4 regions of the Enterococcus sp. DIV0840 genome follow, and region 3 is predicted to be linked to each of the others. Evidence: predicted binding sites of a transcription regulator. Region 3 holds the regulator's gene; each other region holds the start of a gene.

Region 1 (3,209 bases), 1.1 Mb from region 3:
TTTTTAAAGCATTTGAAGATTTTTATTTTGAATTAAAACAAGTCTTTTTACTTGAAGATGATGATAGCATCCTACTTTATAATAAGTTAACGGCTATGAAAGATTCCTTTGAGCAGTTGACGAATGATTTTAATGTTTTATAATAGAGTAGACAACAGGTAAAGAAGGTGCCCAAATGGATCAAAGCGAAGTTTTAGATCGCTTGCGCGAAGAGTTGGAGATTCCATTTTTTAATGGAACGATCGAAGAACGTGAATATACAGAAGCGGAATATCAGAAGATCAAATCCGATCTTGTTCAGTATTTTGATGATTATGTTCGTAATGTAGAAAATTGATACAAATAATTGCAATAAGATCTTGAAGGTCTAAAGCAGAACTTAAACGTTTTGCTTTAGACCTTTTTCTATCTGTTTGATTCGTCCGACTTTTTATCATTTATAAAATAATCGACTAAATAAAAACATACTTAAATAAATAAAATAACTAACAATATATAAATAATAAACATATATTATTAAAATTATATAAATTTACGGAAAATAAATTACAAAAAAACCATCGGCTGAAAAGGCCGATGGAAAAGGAGTATTACTCAATAAGAGTAAAATGAAAAATAAAAAGGTTGTTGTTGGTATGAATACATAATACAACACATTTTTTTATTTGTCTACTAAAAATAACATTAAAAACAAATGGATTCCATCTTTTTTTGGTCAGATTTCTGATTATTTTTTCATTTTTTCAATAAAAGGTTGCTCATTCGTGTAATTGCGAATGAAATATCGTCTGTTGCTTTGTCTTGTTTTTCTTCTGAGTTATTGAATAAATCAACATCTATACCTTTTTCAGGATCTAAAGATAAGATCATTTCGTTGCATCCAGCTAGATATTCGATATAAGAGCGTTCGAATTTTTTGTGGATTCCCATAACGCGTGCTGGTGGACGTAATTGAGTGACTTTTTCCAACATGAGTGTATATTCTTTGGTTCCATCTTCAAAGACACGCTTGATTTCAGCTATTCTTTCTGGTGCTAACTCAGCAGTTTTCCCTTCATCGATCACTTTACGAACTTCTTCGTAATAGTCGTTCATTTTTTCGCCGACTTCTTCTGTTTCTTTTACAATATCATTGATGTTTTGAACATAATAGCCTAAATTTGGTTTCACTATCTTTCCTACTTTCTTTTAGTAATCACTCAATTTTACACTTTTTCATAGGTGGATGACAAGTGGAATCTGTAAAAGTATATTTTTCTACTAATTTTTAAGACAAAAAAAACTGCAAACATTTTGTTGTCTGCAGTTTTTAGAGCTTTATTTAATTTCATCACTTGTTTTGACGATTTTAGAGATCATGCCATAATCTTTGGCTTCATCAGCTGACATCCAGAAATTACGATCTGTATCTTTTGCGATTTTTTCATAAGTCTGACCTGTCGCTTCAGCAATCAAACGGTTCACACGCTCACGCATACGGATGATTTCTTTGGCTTCGATCTGAATCTCTGTGCTTTGTCCTTGAACGCCGCCAGCAGGTTGATGGATCATATAACGAGTATTTGGTAAGCTGTATCTATTTTTCGCTTCAGCAGCTAAATAAATCGTAATTCCAGCGCTTGCGACCCAACCAGTTCCGATCACGATGACTTCTGGTTTCACAAATTTGATCATGTCATGGATCGTATCGCCTGCTTCAACGTGTCCACCTTGGCTATTAATGAAAATCTTGATCGGCTCATCACCCATCGCTGCAAGTAAAAGCAATTGAGACGTTACTTCTCGTGCCAAATCTTGATTGATTTCACCGTAGATCAAAATTGTTCGTTCTTCAAATAATTTTTTCATAAACGCATTTGGTTGTTGTTTTTCTTCTGTTTCTTCATTTTCATCTAAATAGTTCATAACTGATAACCTCCATATTTTAAAGCAAAATGTCTATATTAATAATACCGCAATCTGAAAATTTGTCCACTTTTTTGACTTGTTTTGACCTTAAATTTTTTTTTTTTTAATTACGGCATTCACCTATAAAAAAACAGAAATGCATCTTCCGACGCATTTCTGTTTTAAACTTATTTAATTTAGCTCTTACCCATTCTACGTTGAACAAATTTTACGATCTCAACGATTGGTATAATCGCAAATGATGTTCCGGCAACGATTGCCCATTGGTAACCGTCTAAAGAAGTTACGCTGAACAAGTCATTGAATCCTGGAATTAGAATCGTTGCTGCTAGTAATAAGAACGATACTAAAATTGCCCAGTTGAATGATTTGTTTCTGAACAAGCCAACTTTAAAGATTGATTGGTAAATAGATTTTACGTTAAATGCATGGAACAATTGGATCAAACCTAATGTGGCAAAAGCCATTGTCAACGCATCGCCATGTTGTAAGTCATACAAGGCTGTTGCAGATAAGTTTGGCATATTTGCCGCCGTATGTGCAGGGAATTCGATCGCCATTTTATAGACAATCAGAGTCAAGGCACCTTGTGTGATCCCTTGATAAATGACACTGCTCAAGACACCGCCAGAGAAGAAGTTTGATTTCTTTCCACGAGGAGCATGGCTCATTACATCACGTTCAGCAGGTTCTACGCCTAAAGCGATTGCCGGGAAGGTATCCGTTACTAAGTTGATCCACAATAAGTGAACTGGTAGTAAGGTATCCCAAGCTAACATTGTTGCGATAAATAGTGTTAATACTTCCCCTAAGTTGGCAGAAAGTAGATATTGAATCGTTTTTTGGATATTTGAGAAGACTTTTCGTCCTTCTTCAACTGCCACGATAATTGTCGAGAAGTTATCATCCGCTAAGACCATATCAGAGGCACCTTTTGATACTTCTGTACCAGTGATCCCCATCCCAATACCGATGTCGGCTGCTTTCAATGCTGGAGCATCGTTCACACCATCACCTGTCATGGCTACAACTTTACCTTCTTGCTGCCATGCTTTAACGATACGAACTTTATGTTCAGGAGAAACACGAGCATAAACGGAATAATGTTCAACCACTTTGGCAAATGCTTCATCCGTTAATTCGTTTAGTTCAGCACCTGTAATAACAGCATCGTCGTCGCCTTCTTTGATGATACAAAGACGAGCAGCGATTGCTTCTGCTGTATCTTTGTGGTCACCTGTGATCATGATTGGACGAATCCCCGCTTCTTTAGCAACTTTAACGGCTTCTGCGGCTTCTTT
Region 2 (3,209 bases), 1.2 Mb from region 3:
TTCAAGAATTCAGGTGTGAAGAAATTATTTAATTGACCTAAAACAGATTTCGTAAGTCCCGCACGCGCAGCACCAAAGCCGACATTTGCTTCTACATTACCAGTTCCAGCATTACTTGTCATGATAATGATCGTATCTTTGAAGCTAACTGTTCTACCTTGTGCATCTGTTAGGCGACCATCGTCAAGGATTTGTAAGAACATATGCAAGACATCAGGATGTGCTTTTTCGATTTCATCCAAGAGAATCAAGCTGTAAGGATTACGACGAACTTTTTCGGTTAATTGCCCTGCCTCATCATAACCAACATAACCAGGAGGTGAACCGATCAGTTTAGACACACTGTGTTTTTCCATATATTCACTCATATCAAAACGAATCATTGAATCTTCTGAACCAAACAATTCATAAGCTAATTGTTTAGCCAATTCTGTTTTACCAACACCCGTTGGTCCAACGAATAAGAAGGAGCCGATTGGGCGATTTTGTTTGCCTAAACCTACGCGATTACGGCGAATTGCTTTGGATACTCTATCAACGGCATCATCTTGTCCTACAACATGAGATTTCAAATCGACAGCTAGGTTTTTCAATTGTGTTTGTTCTTTTTCTTTTAAATCACCCACAGGAATGCCTGTTTTTTGTTCTACGATCGCTTCAATATTTTTTTCGTCGATCACAGGCGTTTCTTCATCGCTGATTTGTTTTTCTTTCATTGTTTGTAATTTGTTAATTTGATCACGGTAATAGGCTGCTTTTTCAAAATCTTCTTCTGCAGAAGCTTGTTGTTTTTGTTGTTCAGCATCTGCGAGTTTCTTTTCAATCGTTTTCGGATCAACGATTTGGATGGTCAAGTTCATTTTAGAACCAGATTCATCTAATAAATCAATTGCTTTATCAGGTAAGAAACGGTCTTGAATGTAACGATTTGATAAGGTTGCTGCAGCTTTGATTGCTTCATCAGTGTATTTTACATGGTGATAATCTTCATAACGTTTTTGTAGACCTTTAAGAATTGCAATCGTCTCATCTACCGTTGGCTCATCGACACGAACCGGTTGCATCCGGCGTTCTAACGCAGCGTCTTTTTCAATGATGCGGTACTCATTCAACGTTGTAGCACCAACCATTTGCAGCTCACCACGAGCGAGCGCTGGTTTTAAAATATTGCCAGCATCCATGTTACCGTCACCAGCAGCACCAGCGCCAACGATTTCATGGACTTCATCAATGAATAAGATAACATTTTCTGCTTGTTTGATTTCATCGATCAATTTTTGCATACGTTCTTCAAATTGACCTCGAATACCAGTACCTTGGACTAATGAAACCACGTCTAAACGGATGACTTCTTTATCCAATAATTTTTGCGGTACATCGCCATCTACGATTTTTTGTGCTAACCCTTCGACAACGGCTGTTTTACCAACACCAGGTTCACCGATCAAGACAGGATTATTTTTCGTTCGGCGATTCAAGATTTCAATCACCCGTTTGATTTCTTCATCACGTCCGACAACTGGATCGACATCGCCGTTTCTAGCTGCCTGAGTAATGTTGATACCATACTCTCCTAATAAACCATCGGATTGACCAGCACCTCCTCTAGGTGGTTGTCCACCATTAAAACCATTGCCATCACCAAATTGAGTAGGGGGAGTTTGACCATTCGGATTCCCTTGTTGTTCCTGCATTTGACGAGACAATGAGCGGTATAAATCATCTAAACTTCCAAAACCAAATGGATCTTGTTGAGACATTGTTGGTTGATTATCGTTTGCTTGTGCTTTTAATTTTTGATAGCAACTTTGGCAATAGTCTAATTGCTTTCTTTGACCATTAACATTTGCGTATAAGTGGATCGTTGCTGGATTTTGTTGACAGTTTTGACAAATCATAGGATAAAACACGTCCTTTCAAAATAAGACTAATTTTATATCAAAGTCCTTTGAGTAAGATCAAATAGTCTGCTGACCATTTTTGACCTTTGACAATATTATAGCATCTTTTTAGCAAGAATCAAGCAATTGAACTCTAGGTCGATCAATAATTAAAGTGAAAAAATCATATTGATTAGAATGATTTTTTGTCTATAATGAAAATTATTATATTTTTATAAAAATATCCACTTTTATTTATGTGGACAATGAGAATAATTTAGACAATTATCTATTTTTGTCATACAATATCTTCAGTCTATAAATAAAAGTGAAAGCTGTGATCAATCGATGAATGAAAATCCATTTGAAGAACAAATCAATGCCTTAAAGGAAGGGACTATTTCTGAACTTGTCATAGAACCAAAAGATTTTACAGCCTTTAGAGAAGTTTGGAAAAATTTGCCAGACAGAATGTCAATTGTCGGAGAAGCCGGATTAAATGGACGAATTATATATCGTTATATGAAGGAAGAAAAATAATTGATCATTTCAATTGATAAAAAAAGGTGAAAAGTGTTGTAACTACTCACAAAAAATGGTAATCTTAAAAATTGAAAGGGTATTATCCAGATTCTAGTTTCGCTTGAAACGTATCAAGAAAGGAAAACCCTAACATAAAAAATTATTTTACTTACGAAGGAGACCGATTTATATGGAAAAGAAAGAATTTCACATCGTAGCAGAAACAGGGATTCACGCTCGTCCAGCTACATTATTAGTACAAACTGCAAGTAAATTTAACTCAGATATTAACTTAGAATACAAAGGTAAATCTGTTAACCTTAAATCAATCATGGGCGTTATGTCTTTAGGTGTTGGCCAAGGTTCAGACGTAACAATCTCAGTTGACGGTGTTGACGAAGCTGATGCATTAGCAGCAATCGTAGACACAATGCAAAAAGAAGGATTGTCAGAATAATGTCTGAAATGCTAAAGGGAATTGCCGCAAGTGATGGTGTTGCTATCGCTAAAGCTTACCTGTTAGTTCAACCTGATTTATCTTTCGACAAAAAATCTGTAGAAGATACATCTGCTGAAGAAAGCCGTTTAGATGGTGCTTTAGCAAAATCTACGACTGAGTTGCAAGCAATCAGAGAAAAAGCAGCGCAAAGCCTTGGTGAAGAAGAAGCTCAAGTATTTGATGCTCATTTAATGGTTTTATCTGATCCTGAAATGATCGGTCAAATCAAACAAAACATTCAAGACAACAAAGTAAATGCTGAATCGGCGTTAAAAGAAGTAACAGATATGTATATCGGTATGTTCGAA
Region 3 (3,209 bases):
TGCAACATCTTGCTCCGTCACACGGTTAGCATATCCAGAAGCTTCTTTTTGTTCTAATAGTAGGATATTCTCTAATTTGCGGGCTAGTTTTTTCTCTTTTTGGCGTAGTCTTGCTGCACTTTCAAAAGATTGTGATTGAATCGCTTCTTCTTTTTCTTGCACTAAATGAGCGATCTCTATGCGTAAACTATTGATTTCAGAAGGCTCATCCGCTAAATCTAAACGAACTTTAGCTGAAGACTCGTCCATCAAATCGATTGCTTTATCTGGTAACTGACGAGAGTTAATATAACGTACTGACAATTGAACTGCCGCATGTAGCGCTTCATCTGTGATTTCTACACCATGATGTTCTTCATAGCGAGAACGCAAACCTTTCAAAATTTCTTCTGCTTCTTCTGGCGTTGGTTCATCAACTTGCACACGAGCAAAACGACGTTCTAAAGCAGAATCTTTTTCAATATATTTTTGGTATTCATCTAATGTTGTTGCACCAATTGTTTGTAATTCGCCTCTTGCAAGTGCTGGTTTTAAAATATTTGATGCATCAATCGCACCCTCAGCACCACCTGCACCGATCAAGGTATGCAATTCGTCAATAAACAAAATTACTTCTCCGTCTTGATAAATTTCATCAATTACTTTTTTTAGTCGATCTTCAAATTCACCACGATACTTGGTACCGGCAACTAAAGCGCCCATATCCAACATCATCAATCGTTTTTCCAGCATATCATCAGGAACTTCACCGTTCACAATTTTTTGGGCCAAACCTTCAGCGATCGCTGTCTTACCCACACCAGGTTCACCAACTAATACTGGATTGTTCTTTGTACGACGACTTAGAATTTGGATCAATCGTCTAACCTCTTGTGAACGTCCGACAACAGGATCTAAATCATTTTCGCGCGCTAATTTCGTTAAATCACGTGCTAATGAATCCAACGTTGGCGTTCCTTTAGGTGCAGCTTTTTGAGCCTGATTATTGCGACGACGCCCTACATTCCCACTCATTTGCGGGTCAGTAATGCCTATTTTCTTCATTAGCAACTGACGCATCTTAGATAAACTCAAACCTAAATTCAATAAAATACGTGAAGCCAAAATATCTTCATCTCTTAATAAACCTAGTAAAATATGCTCTGTTCCGATATTCGGTGCGCCTAAACGTTTCGCTTCGTCGCCTGCGTAAGCAAAAATTTGTTTTGCACGAGGAGAATAAGGTAAATAGGCCCCTTTAGGATATCCTTTAACCGTTCCATAGCCAGTTAAATGCTCGATTTCTTCACGAATATCATTTTTATCTGCATTCAACTGACGTAGTGATTTCCCAGCAATTCCATTTGGCTCTAAAACTAATGCTAACAATAAATGTTCTGAGCCCACAGATTGATGCCTAAAATATTTTGCTTCTTCTTGTGCAATAGCTAATACCGCCTTGGCACTTTCTGTAAATAATTCATCCATACTATCATTCCTCCTCGTAACTCAAACGTTCTAAAAATGAATGCATCAATTGAGCACGTAAATAATCTTCATTCGATCCTGCTTTGCCTAAAACTGATTTGCCAAGAACTGACAACATCAGATTTCCTTCTCTTTTGGTGATTACGTCTTCTTCATACAATTTTTGTACAAAAATCAGCGCATCTTTTTCTGAAAGCTCATTACCCGTAAACTGAGCCATTTGTTTTAGTAATTGATCACTATCAGAAATTTGAACTTTGGCGATCCTAATATAACCACCGCCGCCACGTTTACTCTCAACAGAATAGCCACGTTGAATCGTAAAACGTGTGTTGATAACATAATTAATCTGGGAGGGAACACAATTGAATAAATGAGCCATTTCAGCTCTACGAATCTCAATTTTACTGCTTTCTTCAAGAATCTTTTTTAAATATGCTTCTATTAAATCAGAAGTATTTTGATTACTCATCACACTCATCCTTTTCCCTTGACTAATACTGACCTTAATTATACATAACTTCAACTGTTTAATAAAGAAGAATGCCCAAATTGATAAGAAAAGATAAATATATTGAAATAGTTAGTTACTCAATCGAACAAAAAAGAACAGAGTAATTACTCTGTTCTTTAAATCGGGAAGACAGGATTCGAACCTGCGACCCCTTGGTCCCAAACCAAGTGCTCTACCAAGCTGAGCTACTTCCCGTAGCTATAATAATAAAAAAAGACTAAACGCTTAAAAGGAACTAAATTCTCTGAACCTTCTAATCCTCAGTCAAACACTTTAACTATGCACCCAAAGGGAGTCGAACCCCTAACCTCTTGATTCGTAGTCAAGCACTCTATCCAGTTGAGCTATGGGTGCTAAAACAAGGATCAAAGTCAGATATATTCATCTGCTTTGTACCTTTCAACATCTATTCTGTCAATTTTACAATTGCCATTCATAGTGTTTCAAAGCAATGCCGAGGACCGGAATCGAACCGGTACGGTGATCACTCACCGCAGGATTTTAAGTCCTGTGCGTCTGCCAGTTCCGCCACCCCGGCGTTTTGAAAAGGCTAAGCGGAAAACGGGGTTCGAACCCGCGACCCCCACCTTGGCAAGGTGGTGCTCTACCACTGAGCTATTTCCGCAGTCTGGATGCCGGCTAAAGGATTTGAACCCTCGACCCTCTGATTACAAATCAGATGCTCTACCAACTGAGCTAAGCCGGCGTTATAATCGCCTAGTAATAAAACGAGACTAAAAATGCGGGTGAAGGGACTTGAACCCCCACGCCGTAAGGCGCTAGATCCTAAATCTAGTGCGTCTGCCAATTCCGCCACACCCGCAAAATATTCCTATGAGCCGTGCAGGGCTCGAACCTGCGACCCTCTGATTAAAAGTCAGATGCTCTACCAACTGAGCTAACGGCTCAAAAAATGGAGGTTGACGGGATCGAACCGCCGACCCCCTGCTTGTAAGGCAGGTGCTCTCCCAGCTGAGCTAAACCTCCAAGACAACACTTTAGCGTGGCGACGTCCTACTCTCACAAAGGGAAACCCTTCACTACAATCGGCGCTAAGAAGCTTAACTTCTGTGTTCGGCATGGGAACAGGTGTATCCTTCTCGCTATCGCCACCACACTGGGTGTTGTTGCTATTAAGTTGAGTGATTATTCACTCAAAACTGGATTGAAGTACGTAATCAAAACGTGGTTAAACACTTTTTTATTCGTTTCTTAGGTTAAGTCCTCG
Region 4 (3,209 bases), 1.3 Mb from region 3:
TCTCATACATCTGATAATGAGACACGCTTTTTCCTAATTCAAATGAATGGAGATATTCCGCAAGAAACATTTGACTTATATAAAAATAGTTTGGCTGAATGGAAATAGCCTAAAGCAAAAGAGGCCGAGACAAAAGTGCTCAGCTTATTTCCGAAGGAGCTGCTTTTTTCTCGCCCTTTATTTAAATTTAGAGCGTGAGACAAAACTGATTTTTAGTTTTGTCTCACGCTCTTTTTAGTTTCGTTGGAAATAATACAAAGGTTTGTGCGTTAAGCGTTTCATTTGTCTTTTTTTATCTTCAATAATAGAAAGTAACTCTTCTGAAAAACTTTCTAATATAACTCGACCGCCTTTATATGTGCTTCCACCCATTGAAATCACTTCATCAGGTGTTAAGATAACCTTTCTATGCGCAATTTTTTTAAAAAATTCTTCAATCAAATATGTAGGCAAATAGAAATTATTTTGTGCCGAAAATGATTCTAAATAGATAAAGTCATCGATACTGATATAACAATCATCCATCGATATGAAATTCACGGACTTGTCTACATAGATGTCTCTTTTTTGTAAAATCTCATTGATTTTTTTGTTCAAAAGATTCAGTGTCTCTATTTCTTTGACAAAATTTTCTAATTCTCGATAGCGTACTGCTTTGCGTTCGTCATAAGTTACGCGTAAAGCAACACCAATCGATACGATAACTGCACCAATCAAGACACCAGTCATACCTGCGATAAAAACAACCATTCGGATTCCCTCACTCTTCTCATTCTTGTTTTTTCAGTATAACATATTCTTTCACAAGGACAAAAAAATACGAAAAAAAAATATTTGTCTCACTTAATTTTTTCATTTTTTTCTGCAGTTTTTGATTATTTCCTTTATTGAAAGGTCTAGATTACTCATTCAATTGATGATATAATATAACAGAAGTAATATTATATATGAGAGTTGGGGAAGTTGATATGGGGAAAAAAGTGATTAAGTTAGATTTTGATGATGTCGTTATTGCCAATGAAGATGGAAGCACAACACGTGCATTGTACGAATGGTTTAATTTCAAACCAGAAATCGGTGATTTTGTTGATGTATTCGAAGATGGTGATGAATTAATCATCCATAAAACAGAAAAGGTTGCAAGTGCAACAGAAAATTTGCAAGACAAAATCAATATCAATATCGTTAATGAAAATAATAACACGCAATCAGTTGGTGGCTATGTACAGCATGGTAGAGTCGTTAATAAATGGGTTTACTTTATATTAGCATTTTTCTTAGGTTGGATAGGTGCTCATAAGTTCTACTCTGGTTTTACTGGAAAAGGAATCATGTACCTAGTGTTCAGCTGGACAACAATTCCTGGAATTATTGCGTTTTTCACATCAATTATTACGTTACTTAAGCCTGCAGATCAAAATGGAAATATTGTTGTAACTTCATAATAGTTGAAGATAAAGTCTTAGGATATCCTAAGGCTTTTTAATCCCTCTTTTTTTGCTTAAGTTAGTGCATTAAAGTTGACCTTTATTGACCAATAAAGTATACTTTTTTTAAGCATTAAGGTATGCTTTGTGATAAAATGATTTGAAGAGTTTTTATATAGGAGGAATATACTATGAATTTAATACCAACAGTCATTGAACAATCATCTCGTGGAGAAAGAGCATATGATATTTATTCACGATTATTAAAAGATAGAATCATCATGTTAAGTGGTCCGATCGATGATAATGTAGCGAACTCAGTCATTGCCCAATTACTATTTTTGGATGCGCAAGACTCTGAAAAAGACATCTATATCTATATCAACTCACCAGGAGGAAGTGTTTCAGCTGGATTAGCAATCTTCGACACCATGAATTTTGTTAAAGCCGACGTGCAAACAATCGTCCTTGGTATGGCAGCTTCTATGGGAAGTTTCTTATTAACTGCCGGTACAAAAGGCAAACGATTTGCATTGCCGAATGCCGAAATCATGATCCATCAACCTTTAGGTGGCGCACAGGGGCAAGCAACTGAGATCGAAATTGCAGCTAAACACATTCTTGATACGCGTGATCGCTTGAATAAAATTTTAGCAGAGCGTACTGGTCAACCACTTGAAGTCATTGAACGCGATACAGATCGTGATAACTTTATGACTGCTCAACAAGCAAAAGAATACGGTTTGATCGATGAAGTAATGGAGAATAGCAGCTCTTTAAGCAAATAATAAAGCTCATGCCCAAAATTTCTTTTGAAAATTTTGGGCATTTTTATTTAAACTAAATGCAAAAAGCGCTACACTAAAGATAGAAGAAATGAAAGGATGTTACTAAAATGGATATTTCAGTAATCGATGCAACAAAAGTTACAACAAAAAATGGTTTGGCTATTGGAAAGGACTCAGCTCCTGTAAAGATGGTTGAATTTATGAACGTTCGCTGCCCATATTGTAAAAAATGGTTTGAAGAATCTTTTGATTTATTAAATGAATATGTCAAAGAAGGTAAAGTTCAACGAATCATCAAACTTTTAGATAAAGAAAAAGAAAGTTTGCAACGTGGTAATGTGATGCATCACCATATCAATTATGATTTACCTGAAAAAGGCTTGACTGATTTAAAACAAATGTACGATACACAAGATCAATGGGGGAATCTTTCTTTAGAAGATGTGGCAGTATTTGCTGAAGATAATTTGCAACTACCTGAAAAAGAAGCACCTGCCATCGTTCAATCTGTCATCGAGGAAGCTGCGGCCGCAAATATCAAATTTGTGCCAACGATCGTGATTGGTGATCATATTTTTGATGAATCTATTACTAAAGACGAATTGATCAGCTATATAGAAGGCAAATAGAAAATAAGACAAAGCTAATTAGGCTTTGTCTTATTTTTTTTAGCTATACGATCAGAACTCATTTTCTTTTCTAATGAAGAATCTTCAATTTCTTTTTCAGCATCTTCACCAAAACTTAAAATTTTATCCACATCTTCTTTTCCAAGAAAAGTCCCTAGACCTTCTCCAAGTTGTTTGATTTGTCTCATAATAAAATCTTTATCTTCTACACCCATCATTTCCACCCAACTCTCTGCTATTGCCTCATAGCAATCCATAAGAAGTTATGCACTTTTTTCTCTTAGTTTATCAGCAAATTCATTGATTTTACGAATCCGATGATTGATTCCTGATTTTGAAATGGCCCCTGATGGAATCATCTCACC

Evidence for each region. The regulator CtsR, encoded in region 3, represses protease genes until heat stress. The targets are predictions, from matches to a motif close to TTGGTCAAAAAAGGTCAAANA.
Region 1: IGL98_RS12010 (ATP-dependent Clp protease proteolytic subunit) is a predicted target of CtsR. The motif match lies at 1,977-1,997, and genes of this name have one in related genera.
Region 2: IGL98_RS05210 (ATP-dependent Clp protease ATP-binding subunit) is a predicted target of CtsR. The motif match lies at 1,968-1,988, and genes of this name have one in related genera.
Region 4: clpP (ATP-dependent Clp endopeptidase proteolytic subunit ClpP) is a predicted target of CtsR. The motif match lies at 1,518-1,538, and genes of this name have one in related genera.

The regions. Positions count from the first base shown of each region.
Region 1 covers NZ_CP172876.1:2,511,280-2,514,488, forward strand. The annotation lists gene IGL98_RS11995 (hypothetical protein) at 1-143, shown strand, start outside; gene IGL98_RS12000 (hypothetical protein) at 176-337, shown strand; gene IGL98_RS12005 (hypothetical protein) at 736-1,170, opposite strand; gene IGL98_RS12010 (ATP-dependent Clp protease proteolytic subunit) at 1,318-1,905, opposite strand; gene IGL98_RS12015 (cation-translocating P-type ATPase) at 2,085-3,209, opposite strand, start outside.
Region 2 covers NZ_CP172876.1:1,099,821-1,103,029, forward strand. The annotation lists gene IGL98_RS05210 (ATP-dependent Clp protease ATP-binding subunit) at 1-1,898, opposite strand, end outside; gene IGL98_RS05215 (hypothetical protein) at 2,229-2,420, shown strand; gene IGL98_RS05220 (phosphocarrier protein HPr) at 2,593-2,859, shown strand; gene ptsP (phosphoenolpyruvate--protein phosphotransferase) at 2,859-3,209, shown strand, end outside.
Region 3 covers NZ_CP172876.1:3,584,071-3,587,279, forward strand. The annotation lists gene IGL98_RS17055 (ATP-dependent Clp protease ATP-binding subunit) at 1-1,467, opposite strand, end outside; gene IGL98_RS17060 (CtsR family transcriptional regulator) at 1,472-1,939, opposite strand; tRNA gene IGL98_RS17065 (tRNA-Pro) at 2,103-2,176, opposite strand; tRNA gene IGL98_RS17070 (tRNA-Arg) at 2,262-2,335, opposite strand; tRNA gene IGL98_RS17075 (tRNA-Leu) at 2,434-2,519, opposite strand; tRNA gene IGL98_RS17080 (tRNA-Gly) at 2,535-2,606, opposite strand; tRNA gene IGL98_RS17085 (tRNA-Thr) at 2,615-2,687, opposite strand; tRNA gene IGL98_RS17090 (tRNA-Leu) at 2,723-2,804, opposite strand; tRNA gene IGL98_RS17095 (tRNA-Lys) at 2,817-2,889, opposite strand; tRNA gene IGL98_RS17100 (tRNA-Val) at 2,896-2,968, opposite strand; rRNA gene rrf (5S ribosomal RNA) at 2,983-3,098, opposite strand; rRNA gene IGL98_RS17110 (23S ribosomal RNA) at 3,195-3,209, opposite strand, start outside.
Region 4 covers NZ_CP172876.1:1,214,815-1,218,023, reverse strand. The annotation lists gene IGL98_RS05755 (hypothetical protein) at 1-108, shown strand, start outside; gene IGL98_RS05750 (hypothetical protein) at 235-750, opposite strand; gene IGL98_RS05745 (TM2 domain-containing protein) at 969-1,445, shown strand; gene clpP (ATP-dependent Clp endopeptidase proteolytic subunit ClpP) at 1,619-2,215, shown strand; gene IGL98_RS05735 (DsbA family protein) at 2,323-2,844, shown strand; gene IGL98_RS05730 (hypothetical protein) at 2,859-3,059, opposite strand; gene whiA (DNA-binding protein WhiA) at 3,108-3,209, opposite strand, start outside.